DNA from 4 places in the Mycobacterium sp. MS1601 genome. Region 4 is predicted to be linked to each of the others. Evidence: riboswitches for the same ligand, from Rfam matches in the RefSeq annotation. Region 4 holds a riboswitch; each other region holds the start of a gene.
What was found. Region 4 has a riboswitch for cobalamin ahead of BVC93_RS02715 (VWA domain-containing protein). Riboswitches for the same ligand answer to the same signal wherever they lie in the genome.

Region 1 (4,222 bases), 370 kb from region 4:
GACCTCGGTGTTGGGGGCAGGAGCCAGCACATAGAGCAGGTCGCGGCCCTCGGGTGCCAGTGTGGGATCAGCGACGGTGGGTCTGGTGACCAGCAGCGACGGATCCGACATCACCGTGCCGTGGTCGATGATCTCCCGGAAGGTGTCGCGCCAGGCGTCTCCGAACAGGATGTTGTGGTGGGGAAGGTCTGAACCTGTTGCGCGGCAGCCAATGTGCGCCACCACGGCGGATGGCGCCGGACGCAGGCGTAGCAATCGACGCGGCGTTCGACCGAGCATCCGGTAGGTGTCGGGCAGTTCGGTGGTCAACACCACGGCGTCGGCCGCGAACCGCTCGCCGGTGTCGGTACCCACGGTGCTGACCACGCCGCCACTGTGTATCAGCTCGGTCACCGAAGTGCCGTAACGGAATTCGACTCCTGCGGCGCTGGCTGCGGCAGCCATGGCGTCCGGCACGGCACGCATGCCGCCCCGCGGGAAGTACACCCCGGCGACCGTGTCCATGTAGGCGATGACGGCGTACACCGCGAGCGCCCGCTGCGGCGGCACCCCCGCATACAGCGCCTGGAAGGTGAACACCCGCTGCAGGCGCTCATCGGTCAGGAATCGCCTGACCACGGAGTCCCAGCGGCGAAACCCGCCGATGGACAGCAACCGCAGCAAATCGGAGTTCACCAGCGAAAGAGGTGATTGGAAGTTCGATCCGATGAAGCCGTCGAACTCCACGTCGTAGAGGCGGGTGAGCCATTGGCGCAGTTGCAGATAGCCCTGCGCCTGCTGCGGGCCGGCGAAGCGTTCCACCTCGGCGGCCATGGCCGCCGCATCGCTGTGTACCTGCAGTGCGGTGCCGTCGGCGAAGGAGGCCCGGTATGCCGGTGCCACCGGGATCAGGTCCAAGCGGTCGGCACTGGATTCGCCCACTGCGGCGAAGGCGTCGTCGATGATCTCCGGCATGGTCAACACGGTGGGCCCGGTGTCGAGCCGGTAGCCGTCGATGTCGGCTCGGCCCATCCGTCCGCCGGGGTGGTGGCCGCGCTCCAGCACTGTGACCGCGACACCGCGGCCGGCAAGGTGCATGGCAGCAGAGAGCCCGGAAAGACCAGCTCCGACCACCACCACGCGGCGGGGTTGACGGAAACGCAGGGTCACGAAGGTCCTCCCGGGCTACAGACAGTGCGAAGGAAGTTCCCGTTCTGGCCAGGTCGAAAACATCGCTTCTCGGGTACCAGAAACGCTGTGGACTCGGGGCGAACGGCAGCTGGCTGCTGGATTGTGGGCGCGACTGTCTACCTGGCCTCCGAAGCTCTTGCAGCAAAGGCACTCCCAGGCTACAGCTACCTGTATAACTACCTCAGCGACCTCGGCGTCGCAACCGTTATGAACGTCGGGTTCGTGGTTCACGGTGCATTGTTCGCAGTCGGAGCCGTCGTTGTCACCCACGGAGCGGAGCCGGTCCTGACCAGGCGCGGTTTCGTCGCGGCCGCCGCGGTGAATGCGCTGGGCAACGTGGTCATCGCCGTGTTCCCGAGCTACCTCGACACCAAGGTGCCGTGGCACGGTATCGGCGCCGGGCTCGCCATCATCGGTGGCAACCTGGCCCTCGTTGTGGGTGGTGGCGCCGGCCGCTGGTCCTGGTGTCGGTCGGTGTACCCGATCATCGTCTGGGAGTTGGTCACCGCGGTGGTGCTGCTCGCGGGACGTTCGCGGTAGTGTTCCCGGTGCAGCTGGTTTGCCTTTGACATCCGTCAAGGGCATCGCAAGAGGGAACCCGGTGAGAATCCGGGACTGTCCCGCAGCGGTATGCAGGAACGACCGCCGTCAACGGCACTGATGTCAAGCATCGGGAAGCGACGGCCAGTAGGAGCATCCACGGATGCGCGCCTGTGAGTCCGAAGACCTGCCAGTTGTGCCGGGCGCGCCGCGTCCGGCGGCGCATCGCCTCGTGGACTGGGCGTATGGCCGGCGTGGTGATCCCTTGCGTCGTGCAGGTGGTCGGTCCGGCGGTACGGCCGTGGGCGATGGGCACTCCGTCGTACCGAAGGAACCATCCCGTGTCACCGACCTTCTCCGCCACCGTTCTCGGTTCACCCCGGATCGGGCCCAACCGCGAACTCAAACGCGCCACCGAGAACTACTGGGCCGGCAAGATCAACCGCGCCAAGCTCGAGGCCGTCGCCTCGGGTCTGCGATTTTCCACCTGGGCGGCCCTGACCGCCGCAGGCCTGGACTCGATTCCGGTCAACACGTTCTCCTACTACGACCAAATGCTGGACACCGCGGTGATGCTGGGTGCGCTGCCGCCCCGGGTGGCCGTCGTCGACGACGATCTGGACCGCTACTTCGCCGCCGCTCGTGGTACCGGGGAGATCGCCCCACTGGAGATGACCAAGTGGTTCGACACCAACTACCACTACATCGTCCCGGAGATCGGCCCGTCGACGACCTTCAGCCTCCACCCCACCAAAGTGCTCGGTGAGCTCGCGGAAGCGCTGTCACAGAAGATCGCCGCTCGCCCGGTGGTGATCGGGCCCATCACGTTCCTCGCGTTGGCCAAAGCCGTTGATGGTGGTGGTGATCCGATCGAACGGCTCGACGATCTCGTTCCCCTGTACATCGACCTGCTGGGCCGGTTGTCCGCAGCGGGCGCTTCGTGGGTACAGCTCGACGAACCCGTGCTGGTCACCGACATCCTCTCCAACGCCGCAGGTCTCGCGGAGTCCGTCTATCGCCGTCTCGGTGAGGTGGCCGAACGACCGTCGATCTTCGTCTCCACCTACTTCGGCGGACTCGACGCGGCGCTGCCCGCGCTGGCCCGCACCCCGGTCGAGGCCATCGGCGTCGACTTGGCGGCAGGCAGCGAGCAAGCCGTGACGGCGGTTCCCGAACTGGCGGAGAAGCTCGTCGTCGCCGGGGTGGTGGACGGGCGCAACATCTGGGCGACCGACCTGGAGAAAGCGCTCGGCGCGCTCAACGCGCTGGTGGGATCGGTCGGCGCGGTAGCGGTGTCCACGTCGTGCTCGACGTTGCACGTGCCGTACTCGCTGGAGCCGGAGACAGGGCTGGACGACGCGCTGCGCAGCTGGCTGGCGTTCGGTGCCGAAAAGGTCCGCGAGGTGGTCACGTTGGCGTCGGCGGTGCGCGGTGAACGCGATGAGGACGTGTTTGCGGCTTCGGCGGCGGCGGTGGCGTCGCGCAGATCGGATGCGCGGCTGCACAATGCCGACATCCGCGCAGTGCTCGGCACGGTGCTGGCCGCGGGTCTGCACCGAGGTGCCGCCCCGGAGCGCCGCGCCGCGCAGGACGCCCGGCTGCGCCTGCCCGTCCTTCCCACCACGACCATCGGCTCGTATCCGCAGACCACGCAGATCCGTCAAGCGCGCGCCGCCTTGCGGGCCGGGGAGATCGACCAGGCCGAGTACACCCGGCGGATGAAGGCCGAAGTCGCCGAAGTCATCACACTGCAGGAAGAGCTGGGCATCGACGTCCTGGTACACGGAGAGCCCGAACGCAACGACATGGTGCAGTACTTCGCCGAGCAGCTCGACGGCTTCTTCGCCACGCAGAACGGTTGGGTGCAGTCCTACGGCACCCGGTGTGTGCGACCGCCGATCCTCTACGGCGACGTGGTGCGGCGGCGGCCGATGACGGTCGACTGGGCCACCTATGCCCAGTCGCTGACCGACAAGCCGGTCAAAGGCATGCTGACCGGGCCGGTGACGATTCTGGCCTGGTCTTTCGTCCGCGATGACCAGCCGTTGGCGGACACCGCCAATCAGATCGCGCTGGCGATCCGTGACGAGACGGTGGATCTGCAAACAGCGGGCATCGCGATCATCCAGGTCGACGAACCGGCACTACGGGAGTTGCTGCCCTTGCGCGTCAAGGACAAAGAGGAGTACCTGCGCTGGGCGGTGGCTGCGTTCCGGCTGTCGACGTCCGGGGTCAGCGACTGCACCCAGATTCACACGCACTTGTGCTATTCGGAGTTCGGAGAGGTGATCGGGGCCATCGCCGACCTGGATGCCGACGTCACCTCCATCGAGGCGGCCCGCTCGCACATGGAGGTGCTCGACGACCTGAACGCGATCGGCTTCGGCAACAGCGTGGGACCCGGTGTCTACGACATCCATTCGCCGCGGGTGCCCACCACCGAGGAGATGGCCGTGTCGTTGCGTGCCGCGATGGCTGCTGTGACTGCCGAGCGGTTGTGGGTCAACCCCGA
Region 2 (4,222 bases), 1.9 Mb from region 4:
GGCGAAGGCCGCCACCGACACCGAGGCGAAGCCGAAAATCGCCACGCCACTCAGGATCACAGCCACCGCGCCGACAGACGCTCCGGAGGACACACCCAACAGGTACGGGTCGGCGAGCGGATTGCGCACCAGCGCCTGCAGTGTCATCCCCACCACTCCCAGTCCGGAGCCCACCACCGCCCCCAGCAACACCCGGGGAGCTCGTGACTGCATCACGATGGTCTGATGCTGTGGCTCAACTGGCTGCCGCAGGAGCGCTTTGAGCACCTCCGAGGTAGGGACCGACACCGATCCCACGGCCAACCCGAGCATCACGGCGGCCACGAGTACCACCAACAGCACGAGGATCACCAGCGGATACGGTGGGTGGGTTCTCACGCAGGCACCTTGGGCAGCGGGCAGTCACTGCAGGTGCGCCCGGCGGCGGTGCGGTAGTACAGACAGCAGCTGCGGCGCTTCGGGGTAGCGACAGGACCGGTGAGACGGCCGGCCAACGGTGGCTGTTCCAGCAGCAGCGCGGTGGCGGCGTAGCACGACCTGGCGCGACTGGCCGAGCGCGCTGCCAGCACCAGCGCGGTGGCGGCGTTTCCCCACAGCAGTCCGTCGGCCATCTTGACCGTCGCCCGCAGAAGTTGATGAAACGGTGCCAACTGCACGTCGACGACGTTGCGGTACAGCAGCCCTGCCACCTCACCGGGAGTATCTGCCCTGGTGCCCACCGGCGCGGTGAAGCCGAGTATCAGGGTGCTGTCGTCGGCGCATCCGTACTTCAGTGCGGTCAGGTCCGGAACCACCCGGCCGAACGCCCACGCTCCCAACGACACTGCCCACAGGCGTTCGGCGAACTCGTACTGCAGAGCCGAGGCCGCCACCCGCGCCTCGGTGGTACCCAGCCGGGTCGCCCTGGCCTCCAGCGCCGCACCAAGATCGAAAGGTGGTGGTGCGCTGTCGAGTTGGGTCTCGAAGTACTCGCCGTACCGTGCGGCCCTGGACAACGCCGCAACCAGCGTCATCAGAACCTGTCGGGGTGCAGCTGGGCGGCCAGCTCCCCCACCGCATACGGTGCGCGGACGCCGAGCACCGCGTCCTGCAGGGTGAGCACCGCGAACCTGTCATTGCGGATGGCGGGGACATCGGCCAGCTCGGGCCTGCTCTTGAGAAAGGCCTTCTTCTCCTCCACCGACGGGGTACCGAAGTAGTCGTAGATGATGATGACCTCCGGGCTGCGGTCGATCACCTGCTCCCAGGACACGTCGGCAAAGGTGTCCTGCACGTCGGCGAAAACATTGCTGGCCCCGGCCAATTCGATGATCTGATTGCCGATGCCCTGGCCGCCCGCGGTGAACGCGGTGCCCTCACCGCTGTCGTAGACGAACGCCCGCAGCGGCGTGACGTCCTGTACGGCGCCGGAAGCTTCGGCCACACTGTTCTTCATCTCGTCGGTGAGGCTCGCGGCACGGTCTGCGACACCGAAGATACCGGCGATCCGGTCGACCTCGGCGTACACGTCCGCCATGGTGATCGGTGACGTGGCGCAGTACTCCGGGTTGAGATAGGTGGTGACACCGGCATCGGCGAACGCTTGCCGGGAGCGGCCCTGGGCCTCGTCGAATGCGCTGTTGTAACCGCCGTACACAAAATCGGGATCGACCGCGATCACCTGCTCGAAAGACGCGTCCTTGTCCGAGATCTCCGGGATCGCCTCATAGGCCGCGGTGTACTGCGGCAACGGTGGATTGTCCGGATAGACCGTGCCGACCATCGAATCCTGCAGCCCGAGTGCGAGCATCATTTCGGTGGCGTGCTGATAGTAGCCCACTGCCCGGGTGGGCGGTTGGTCGACGGTAACCTGCACCCCGCAGTTGTCGATCGCGGAAGTTGTTGCCGTATCAGGGGTTTGGGAGCCACACCCGACAAGCAGTGCGGCGGCGGCGAGAAAGGTCAGGCAGGTGCGTGCAGACACGATTGACTCCATCCGGGATGTCCTCGTCCCAGAGCAGGGCGTCCGGCGGGGGCAGTATCGGACTCCCGGGTTCTACCCGGTCACCGTGGCGGGACCGCGCCGGATTCACACCGGCTTCCTGCTTGCCCATCGGAGCCGGCGGGTTGACCGGCAGTGCTGACAGTAACCGATCTGGGCCGCAGCCACGACGGCAACCAGGACGGTGGGGCATCGGGGGCGCGATCGAACAACCCACCTGACGGGTCGTCGATGCGCCCACCCCAGCGCACCAGGTCCTCGGCGGGGCGGTAGATCTGCCGGATCACCAGGACGCAGAGCCCGACAACCGCGAGGTCCCGCAACAGCACGGTGGTGGTGAGGGCCTGCTCGGGCAGCCCTTTGTTCTGCTCACCGAAGAGGTACAGCATCCGCGGCACCCACACCAGCGCGTCGATGGTCATCCAGGCCAGCAGGAGCCGACGGTGCGGCAACGCCAAGACCGCCAATGGCACCAGCCACAGCGAGAACTGCGGACTCCACACCTTGTTGGTCAGCAGGAAAGCCGCCACCACCAGGAGAGCCAACTGTGCCAACCTCGGCCGCTGTGGCGCCGTCAGGGCAATGTAGACGATGGCGGCGCAACACAATCCGAACAACAGTGCCGTGACGGTGTTGAGAATCGCCGGCGGCTCCCAGAACCCGAGATCGGCGTCGAAACCCGGCCAGCCGGTGAAGCTTCCGAACACGTTGTACAACGAGTCCATGTCCTCACCGCGGCGGCTGTTGAGTCGGAAGAACTCTGCCCACCCGGCCGGGAACAGCACCATGATCGGCAGGTTGACCACCAGCCACGCGGCCAGCGCCGCCGCCACCGTCTTTCCCGCCTCCGCCAGCCGATTCGACCTCAACGCCAGCGCCACGATGGGCAACAGCAGCAGCACCGGATAGAGCTTGGCCGCCACCCCGAGGCCGATCAGGACACCGGCCAACACCGGTTTTCGGCGTGCCCAGGCCAGCAACCCACCCATCGCGAAAGCCGTTGCCAGTGCATCGAAGTTGGTGAAGATCTGGAAGATCAGCAGGGGTGAACCGGCCACCAGCGCCGCGTCCCAGATGCGCCGCCCGGCCAGCATCGCGGTGGCCCACACCGTCGTCAGCCACGCCAGCGCCAGCCCGAACGCCGCGATGTTGAAGAACATCACCACTTCGGCGACGCCCGAGAGCACCGGCCACGACACCGCCCGCGTGAGCGCCGAATACGTCTTGGCCAATGCCATCGCCACGTACTGGTAGACACCGGTGATCACCGGATACTCCATGTAGCGAACAGCTGCGGTGCCGTCGTACTGGGTGCGGGGCTGGCCGTTCTCGTCGGTTTCCAACCAGCTCGACTTGTACGGGAACTTGCCCTGGCTCAACAACTCCGCGGTGTACAGCGGCACGGTGTCGGAATAGCACAAGCTGTAGTAGGCCCGCTGGTTCTCCCAGTTGGCCACCCGCTGATCAGCCGACCCGGTGCCAATGGTCTGCAGGCAGGGCGATTTTGTGGCCCACCCCAGCGCCAGGAACATCACGGCGATCACGAAGATGACCCGCAGCGGCGTGAAGAACCGCTGCCTGCCGATCAACGCGTGGCGTCCCACCGGGCCACCGACCACATCGGACATGGCCGACACCATCTTGTCGTTGCGGCTCGGAAGATCACGATCATCAGCGCTGCGGGTGTCCGAGGCCAGCCGCTGCGGCGAGACTTCTTCCGTCACGGAGCAGGCGGACCCGGCGGCGGAACAGGCGCAAGCGGATCACCCGGCGGCGGAACCGGAGCTCCGGGCACAGGAGGCGCACCCGGTGCCGGTGCGGGCACCGTCGTCGGCGGCCCCAGCGGAATGGTGATCCCGGGAGCGATCTCGAGACTCGGCTGGATCACCGTGCCGGGCGGGGGCGTCGGCGGTGCGGTCTCGGTGGGCCGTGGCGGCGGGGCAGCAGGCACACCGGCGTAGCCGCCGATCTCCGTCGGCTTGGGGAAGTCCTCGTTGTCGGTGCCGTCGAGCGCGCCGTCCATGGTCGCTTTCCAGATGTCCGACGGCAGCCCCGAACCGTAGACCGGCGAGCCCCATTGATTCTCCAGGGGTTTGGTGCCCTCGGTGGTGCCCACCCAGACCGCCGTCGACAGCGACGGGGTGTACCCGACCATCCACGCGTCACGGTTGTCGCCGGTGTCGCCGAGCTGGTTGGTGCCCGTCTTGGCCGCCGACTTCCGGCCCCGGCCAGATTGTGCCC
Region 3 (4,222 bases), 840 kb from region 4:
GCTGCAACTGCGAAAGCGGCGGATCACGAAGGTGGTTCTGTGCGGCATGCTGGCCAACATCTGCGTGGAATCGCACCTGCGCGACCTCCTGGAGCAGGGCTTCGAAGTGGCCGTGGTCCGCGACGCCACCGCGGGCCCGCGTCACCCCGTGCGCGGTGACGGCTACCAGGCCGCGCTGATCAACTTCGCCTACCTGGCGCACGCGGTGGTTTCCACCGACGAGATCGTCAGCGCCATGAGGGGCTAGAGATGGCGACCCTGGTCTCGGTCAATGTCGGTTTGCCCGCCGATGTGGACTGGAACGGACGGACCGTGCACACCGCGGTCTACAAGTACCCGGTGGCCGGGCCACAGACTGTGCGCCGCCTCAATATCGACGGCGACGGGCAGGGTGATCTGGGTGGGCACGGCGGCGAACAACGCGCTGTCCTGGTGTACCAGCTGGAATCGTATGACTACTGGTCGGCGGTGCTGCAGCGAGATGATCTGCGGCCGGGGCACTTCGCGGAGAACTTCACCGTCGACGGCCTGGCGGATCACGAGGTTTGTATCGGTGACCGGTTTCGGGTCGGCGGCGTGGTCCTGGAGGTCACCCAGCCGCGGGTGACCTGCTACCGGGTCGGATTGCGGCTGGGCGAACCGCGGATGCCTGCGATGCTGGTCTCGCATCGGCGTCCCGGGTTCTACTGTCGGGTGATCGAGGAGGGCCTGGTGCAGGCCGGCGACACGATCACCAAGATCTCGGCAGGGCCCGAGCACATCTCGGTCGCCGACATGGACGCGCTGCTGTATCTACCCGGGCATGCCCGCGACGATCTGGAACGGGCACTGAGGATCCCGGCCTTGAGTCCAGGCTGGCAGGGATCCCTGCGGGCGTTGGCAGACGCGGGCGAGGGCCGCGGCAATGTCGGACTGAGTTCGGTTGCCTCCGGCGCCCCACCGGCCTGGCCGGGGTTCCGCGCGCTGCAGGTGGTGGGGCTGCAGCGGGAGAGCCGCGACGTCCTGTCACTGAGGTTGGCTGCGCCCGACGGCTTGCCCGCCTGGTTGCCCGGCCAGTCCGTGACCGTGCGACTGCAACCGGATTCCGGAAGCGCGGTGGTACGGAGCTATTCGCTGTCCAACCTGGCAGGCTCCGCCGAGTTCCGCATCAGCGTCAAGTTGGAGCCCGACGGCCGGGCAGGGGCGTACCTGCACAGTCATGTTCGCGTCGGTGACACCCTCGACGTGGCCGCACCCCGCGGTGCGTTCGTGCTCGACGACGGCGACAGCCCGATCATGTTGTTATCGGCGGGCATCGGAGTCACTCCGGTGTTGTCGATGCTGCACACGTTGGCCAAGAGACGCTCCGAGCGAGAGGTGTGGTGGGTGCACGGTGCCCGAGCTGGTGCCGAGCACAGTTTCGCCGCCGAGGTGCAGAGCCTGCTCGATCAGTTGCCGAACAGTCACCGCCACATCGTCTACAGCACACCCGGCGCGGGTGACGTGGATTTCGACGGAACGGGGCGGCTGTCCCTCGAGGTACTGGCCGGCCTGGGAGTGCCCGCCTCCGCGGAGATCTATCTGTGCGGCCCGGACCGGTTCATGGCCGCGATGTCGGCCGGGCTGGACGCCGCACATCTGCACGCCGAGACCTTTGGCGCCGGTGCTGCTTTGACGCCGGGCCTGGCTGCCACCACGCCAGTACAGCCGCACGCACCGCAGGGCCGGGCCGGCACCGGTCCCGGTGTCGCCTTTGCGCGCAGTGCTCTGACCGTTGCATGGAGTGACCGCTTCGAGACTCTGCTCGACTTCGCCGAGGCCTGCGATGTGCCAACCCGGTGGTCGTGCCGCACCGGGGTGTGCCACACCTGTGAGACCGTACTGCTGTCCGGCGAGGTCCGCTACGACCCCGAACCGCTGGAGCCGGCCGCGGCAGGCAACGTCCTGCCGTGCTGCGCCCGCCCAACCACCGATGTGGTGATCGACCTGTGATGGTTGAATGGTCTGCGTCCCACGCAGGGAAACGTCGGTGTGAATCCGAGGCTGTCCCGCAACTGTGACCTGCTTGCGTCCAGCGCGAGCAGGGAGCCAGATCGCCTGCGTGGGTTAGTGACACCACGAGGATGGACAACCGAACATGTTCGAACGACGTCGTTTCCTGCTGGGCGTAGGTGCTGGCGGGCTGGCCGCCCTGGGCGCCCCGGTTCTGCTGAGTAGCTGTGGCAGCGAACATTCCACGGCACCGAACTCGGGTGAACCCGTCACCGGTGGCACGCTCAGGACTGTGTTCGCGGGAACCTCGGCGACCGCGGACGTGCTGGACCCTCACGTGGTGGGACATTCCGCGGGCGGAGCACTGTCGAAGAGCGTGTGGGATCGCCTGGTCGAGTACAACAACGACCTGACGCTGCGCTACCGCCTGGCCGAAGCACTGGAACCCAACGCTGACGGCACTCAGTGGCGGGTGAGGCTGCGGCCGGCAGTGGAGTTCAGCGACGGGTCCCCGCTGACCGCCCGCGACGTCATGTGGAGCTTCGAGCGGATGCTCGACCCCGACAAACCCTCCTCGGGCGACCTGTCCATGGTCGACCTCGCCGGCAGTCGGATGATCGACGATCTGACGCTGTCCATCGCCATGAACGAGCCGCTGGCCGACTTCGGTTCGGTACTTGCCGGTTGGTATGTCTACGTCGTCAAGAACGGCACCACGACTTTCGACTCGGACACCCTGCCCGTCGGCACCGGGCCCTTCGTCGCGGAGTCCTGGTCACCGGGCGACCGGGCCCGGCTGATACGCAACGACCGCTACTGGGACGGACCGGCTCGTCTGGACGCTGTCGAGATGTTGCAGATCGCCGCGGCCGAACCAAGGCTGAATGCGTTCTTGTCCGGCGAAGCCGACGTGGTCTACGAACTGGCCCCCGCGCAGGCGAACACCCTGCGCGATCAGCCCGACATCTACCTTGTCACGCCGCCGGCGGGAATCATGTCCGCCTTCCAGATGCGACTGGACGCTGCGCCGTTCGACGACGAGAGGGTGCGCGAAGCACTCCGATTGTCGGTCGACCGAGAAGCGATGGTCGATTCGGTGTTCTACGGCTTCGCCGAGCAGGGCAACGACCTGTACGGAAAGGGCGCGCCGTTCTACAACTCGGAGCTGCCCCAACGGAGCTACGACCCGGACAGGGCGCGGGAGTTGCTGCGCGCAGCGGGCCACGAAAACCTCACCGTCACACTGCACACCGCCGATGTGAGCCCAGGACAGTTGGAGTCGGCGACACTGTTTGCCGAGCAGGCCAAAAAAGCCGGTATCACCGTGGAGTTGCAGACCGAGCCCAACGACATCTACTTCTCGCAGATCTCCGGCAACCGGCCGTTCACTCAAACGGGCTGGTGGAACTACAGTCTGGACTACTTCTACGGGCAGACCATGACGTCGGACGCACCCAGCAACGGCACGGGATGGAAGAACCCCGAGTGGGACCGCATGTTCGCCGAAGCCAGGGCCGCCATGGACACCACACGCAGGGCGGAGCTCTACGCCCAACTGCAGGAACAGCTCTGGAACGAAGGCGGCTACATCCTGCACACCTTCGCGCTGCAGCCGACCGCGGTCCGCAACCATGTGCAAGGGATCCGCGACGGCGTGCCGGGCACCGGTGACTGGGCCAACTTCTCCACCAGCTGGGTGCTCCAGTGACCCGTCTGCGCGGCTGACGCGCCCGTGGCTCGTTATCTCGCCCGTCGGATGGCCGGCGCGCTGCTGGTGGTGGTGATCGTCGCCGCCGCGGTGTTCTGGTTGTTCGAACTGCTGCCGGGCGATGCGGCCACCATCCTGCTGTCCCGGCAGGGAGCCGGACAGCCCGATCCCCGCCAACTCGAGATGTTGAGGGCTGAATTGGGGCTCGACCGTCCGGCTTTGGAGAGATTCGCCGAATGGGCGGCCGGACTGGCCGGCGGTGATCTCGGGGTCTCGTTGCTGTCACAACGACCGGTGTCGGAGATCATCGCCCCGCTGTTGGGCAACTCCATGGTGCTGGCGGCGGTCACCGTCGCGATCCTGATCCCGCTGTCGGTGACCCTGGGACTGGCGGCGGGCGCACGCCCGGGAACCCGCTTGGACAAGGTGGTCAGTTCGGTGGCCCTGTCCGCGGAGTCGGTGCCGCCGTTTGTCATCGGAGTGTTGTGCATCTCGTGGTTGGCGCTGGGACTCGGCTGGTTCCCTGCTGTCTCGCTGGTACCC
Region 4 (4,222 bases):
TGCGCGTTGAGCTCGGTCAGCGCGACGTACTCGGCGGCCATGTGCTCGGCCAGCGTGCGCGCCAATCCCATACGCATACGGCCGGTTTCGCAGTCGACGACGATGGCGCTGACACCCTGGGCGGCCAGCATCTGCGCGGCTTGGCGGGACCGGCCCACCGGGTCGGGTCCGGCAGTGGCGCGGCCGTCGGTGACCACCACCAGCAGCGGACGCCGGCTGGGATCACGCAGCCGCTCGCGGCGCACCACGTCGGCGGCCTGCAACAGTCCTTCGGCCAGGGGGGTGCGCCCACCGGCGGGCAGATCCTCCAGCCGTCGCGCGGCGATGTCCACCGATCCGGTGACCGGCAGCGCCACCTCGGCGCCGGCGTCACGAAAGGTCACCAGGCCCACCCGGTCTCGGCGCCGGTAGGCGTCCAACAGCAACGACAGTATCGCGGTCTTGACGTGGCGCATCCGTTCACGGGCCGCCATGGAGCCGGACATGTCCACCACGAACAACACCAGGTTTGATTCTCGACCCTCCCGCACGGCGCGGCGCAGATCCTGACTCTGCAGCTGGAGCCGCCCCGCGGTACGGCCACGGGCGATCTGGTGCGGTGCGGCGGCGCGAACGGTCTCGACCAGATGGATGCCGTGGCCGTCACCGTCGACCCGGGTGGCACCGACCCGGCGCCCGGCGGCGGTGCGGGCCCGGCTGCGTCGACCGGACTGCCCCTCGCCGACACCGTCGACGGTGAACAGCTTGGCCCGGTAGGGCTCGCCCGCGCCGACCGGGGCGGGGATGCCCGATGACGGTGTGGTGCCAGTGTTGCCACCGGGCGGGGAGACGTCCTCGGGCGGGTTCTCGCCGCCGCCGTCATCGTCGGGTCCGTCCGGGTCCGGGTCCGGGTCGGTGTCGGAGGTTTCCGGAGGCAGCACGTCGTCGAGGGCCTGCTTGTCGAGTCCGGGTGCGTCGAACGGGTTGCGCCGCCGTCGGTGCGGCAGGGCCAGGCGCGCGGCCACCCTGATGTCCTCGATGGTGATGTGTTCGCGGCCCTGCCAGGCCGCGTGGGCAGCGGCGGTGCGGGCGGTGACGATATCGGCGCGCAGCCCGTCGACCTCGAACGCAGCGCATACTTCGGTAACCTTCAGCAGCATCTCGTCGGAGAGCTGCACGCGGGCCACCACATCCTGGGCGCGCTGGATGCGCAACTTCAACCGCTGCTGGGCCTCGGCGTAGCGGGCCCGGAACCCCTGGGAGTCGGTGTCGAATGCCAGCCGGCGTCGCACCACCTCGGCGCGCAGGACGGGATCACGTGGGGCGGCGACCTCGACGGTGAGACCGAAGCGGTCCAACAGCTGCGGCCGAAGTTCGCCCTCTTCGGGGTTCATGGTGCCGACGAGCACGAATCTAGCTGCGTGAGTTACGGATACACCGTCGCGCTCCACCGACAACCGCCCCATGGCCGCAGCATCGAGGAGCAGATCGACCAGGTGGTCGTGCAGCAGGTTCACCTCGTCGACATAGAGGATGCCGCGGTGGGCGGCAGCCAGCAGCCCCGGCTCGAAATCGATGGCGCCGTCGGACAGTGCGCGCTCGAGGTGGATGGATCCGGCCACCCGGTCTTCGGTGGCACCCACCGGCAGCTCGACCAGACGTACCGGTCGGGTCTCGATCAGGTGTCCGGGGTCGAACGGGCCGTCGGGAGATGTCGCATCGGGGTCGGCAGGTTCGCAGGAGAAGCGGTCGCCTGAGTAGACCTCGATGGGCGGGAGCACCTCGACGAGCGCACGGACCAATGTCGATTTGGCGGTGCCTTTCTGCCCGCGCACCAGAACTCCGCCGATGGCCGGAGACACTGTGGTCAGCAGCAATGCCAGGGCCATGTCGTCGAGCCCGCCTTGGGCGTCGGGGTCGGCGCCCAGTACGGCGGAAAACGGATAAAGCTGCAGCATGAGGCACTCCGCTCACGTTTCGGCCACTTGTTGTGGGCTCATGCGAGGCCGGTCTTCGGACTCACCGCGTCCCGATCCTGAACCAGGACGGGCGCGGATAACCGCAGCGGGCCTGTGCCGGACTCTCACCGGGCTTCCCAGATTCTCCCCGAAAGCCGTCCGCGCCGTTTCCGACGCGGGGGCACACGGGGCACCTCGCGGTACTCACGCTAGCATCGCGCCCGTGCCGATCGCTGACGTGCGTCTCACTGTGGTTGGTATTGGTGCCGACGGATGGGCCGGGCTCGGTGACAACGCCCGGTCTTTGCTCATCGGTGCCGATACCGTTGTCGGTGCGCCTCGACACCTCGGTCTGTTGCCCGAGGTAGATGGTCAGCAACGGTTGACCTTGCCGCGACCGCTACTGGCCGGGTTGACCGCCCTGCTGGAAAATCTGTCCGGCCGGGTCGTGGTATTGGCCTCGGGTGATCCACTGGTCAGTGGTATCGCGACCACATTGATCAACAAGCTCGGGACGGATCGGGTGACGGTGGTACCGCACGTCTCTTCGGTGGCGTTGGCCCGGGCACGTCTTGGCTGGTCAGCGGAATCGGTGTCGGTGATCAGCGTCGTGGGCCGCGATGTGAGCGCGGTACTGCGCGAGTGCGCTCCCGGTATGCACCTACTGGTCTTGTCTTCTGACGAGCACACTCCAGGGGAACTCGCCGACCTACTGCAACGTCTGGGCTACGGCAACAGCCGGATGGTGATCCTGTCGGATCTGGGCGGTACAGCCGAATCCCGCATCGAGACCACGGCACAGCAGTTCGTCGGTGCGGTGCCGCGACTGAACATTGTTGCGCTCGAGATCGCTGGACCACTCCGGAGTGGCTGGGCCACAGGGCTTCCCGACGAACTGTTCGACAACGACGGTCAGCTCACCAAACGAGATCTGCGCGCGGCGGCCTTGGCGCGTCTGGCTCCGGTGCCCGGCCAGTTGCTCTGGGACGTCGGCGCGGGAGCGGGTTCGGTCGGTATCGAGTGGATGCGAGCCCACCCGAGCTGCCGCACGATCGCGGTGGAAGCCGACGCCGACCGTGCCCGGCGCATCGTCGGTAACGCACACTCGCTGGGGGTTCCCACACTACGCGTCGTGAACGGCTCAGCTCCAAACGTATTGGCCGACCTCGAAGAGCCGGACGCCATCTTCGTCGGGGGTGGCGCCACTCGACCGGGGGTCCTGGACGAATGCATGAGCAGGTTGAGTTCCGGCGGTCGCCTGGTGATTCACGGTGTCACGCTGGAAACCGAGATGCTGTTGGGTGCCGCCTACCTGCGACACGGCGGCGAACTCACCAGGATTCACATCGAACGCGCCGCGCCGGTGGGGACGTTTGTGGGGTGGACGCCGGCTCGGGCGGTGACCCAGTGGGCGTGGGTCAAGAACTGAATCGATCACCGGCTTCTGTGGTGTCGGAACGGCCGCGCAGGCTGGCACCGCAAGGGTAATCTGCTGAAATGGTGTGGACCGAGCCCGATGCCGGCTCGCGCGTTGCCTGAAATTTCCTCGCGGCGAAGCGGTTCGCTCCTTGTTGTCACACACGATTCCCAGCGACGAGGCGGGGAACAGGACAAAGGAAGATCATGGCTGAGTTCGTCATATCCGTTGATCAAGGCACTACAAGCACTCGAGCCATGGTCTTCGACCACAGCGGCGCCGAGGTTGGACGGCATCAGCTCGAACACGAGCAGATTCTGCCGCAGGCCGGCTGGGTGGAACACAATCCAGTGGAGATCTGGGAACGCACCGCTTCGGTGCTGGCCTCGGTGCTCAACAAGACGAAGCTCCAACCCACGGACCTTGCCGCGGTCGGTATCACCAATCAGCGTGAGACAGCGATGGTTTGGAACAAGCGTACCGGCAGGCACTACTACAACGCCATCGTCTGGCAGGACACCCGCACCGACCGCATCGCTTCGGCGCTGGATCGAGATGGACGCGGCGACGTCATCAGGCAGAAGGCCGGCCTTCCGCCCGCCACCTACTTTTCTGGCGGCAAGGTGCAGTGGATCCTGGAGAATGTCGACGGCGTCCGCGAGGCTGCCGAGCGCGGTGAGGCCATCTTCGGCACCAGCGACAGCTGGGTGGTCTGGAATCTCACCGGCGGACCGCGTGGCGGCGTGCACGTCACGGATGTGACGAATGCAAGCCGCACCATGTTGATGAACCTGGAGACCTTGGACTGGGACGACGAGCTGTTGTCCTTCTTCGGTATTCCGCGCCAGATGCTACCCAAAATCGTGCC

Region 1: it holds a riboswitch for cobalamin, as region 4 does, so the genes downstream of both, metE (5-methyltetrahydropteroyltriglutamate--homocysteine S-methyltransferase) here and BVC93_RS02715 (VWA domain-containing protein) in region 4, are expected to answer to the same signal.
Region 2: it holds a riboswitch for cobalamin, as region 4 does, so the genes downstream of both, BVC93_RS12290 (ABC transporter substrate-binding protein) here and BVC93_RS02715 (VWA domain-containing protein) in region 4, are expected to answer to the same signal.
Region 3: it holds a riboswitch for cobalamin, as region 4 does, so the genes downstream of both, BVC93_RS06820 (ABC transporter substrate-binding protein) here and BVC93_RS02715 (VWA domain-containing protein) in region 4, are expected to answer to the same signal.

What each region holds. Positions count from the first base shown of each region.
Region 1 covers NZ_CP019420.1:197,212-201,433, reverse strand. Annotated here, with positions in the region: gene crtI (phytoene desaturase family protein) at 1-1,149, opposite strand, end outside; gene BVC93_RS00970 (DUF998 domain-containing protein) at 1,273-1,710, shown strand; cobalamin riboswitch at 1,709-1,919, shown strand; gene metE (5-methyltetrahydropteroyltriglutamate--homocysteine S-methyltransferase) at 2,019-4,222, shown strand, end outside.
Region 2 covers NZ_CP019420.1:2,515,559-2,519,780, reverse strand. Annotated here, with positions in the region: gene BVC93_RS12300 (FecCD family ABC transporter permease) at 1-378, opposite strand, end outside; gene BVC93_RS12295 ((2Fe-2S)-binding protein) at 375-1,013, opposite strand; gene BVC93_RS12290 (ABC transporter substrate-binding protein) at 1,013-1,963, opposite strand; cobalamin riboswitch at 1,991-2,130, opposite strand; partial or broken gene BVC93_RS12285 (glycosyltransferase family 87 protein) at 2,104-3,705, opposite strand; partial or broken gene BVC93_RS12280 (transglycosylase domain-containing protein) at 3,702-4,222, opposite strand, start outside.
Region 3 covers NZ_CP019420.1:1,406,487-1,410,708, reverse strand. Annotated here, with positions in the region: gene BVC93_RS06830 (cysteine hydrolase) at 1-247, shown strand, start outside; gene BVC93_RS06825 (MOSC and FAD-binding oxidoreductase domain-containing protein) at 250-1,971, shown strand; cobalamin riboswitch at 1,963-2,086, shown strand; gene BVC93_RS06820 (ABC transporter substrate-binding protein) at 2,117-3,679, shown strand; gene BVC93_RS06815 (ABC transporter permease) at 3,704-4,222, shown strand, end outside.
Region 4 covers NZ_CP019420.1:570,159-574,380, reverse strand. Annotated here, with positions in the region: gene BVC93_RS02715 (VWA domain-containing protein) at 1-1,937, opposite strand, end outside; cobalamin riboswitch at 1,976-2,140, opposite strand; gene cbiE (precorrin-6y C5,15-methyltransferase (decarboxylating) subunit CbiE) at 2,161-3,366, shown strand; gene glpK (glycerol kinase GlpK) at 3,561-4,222, shown strand, end outside.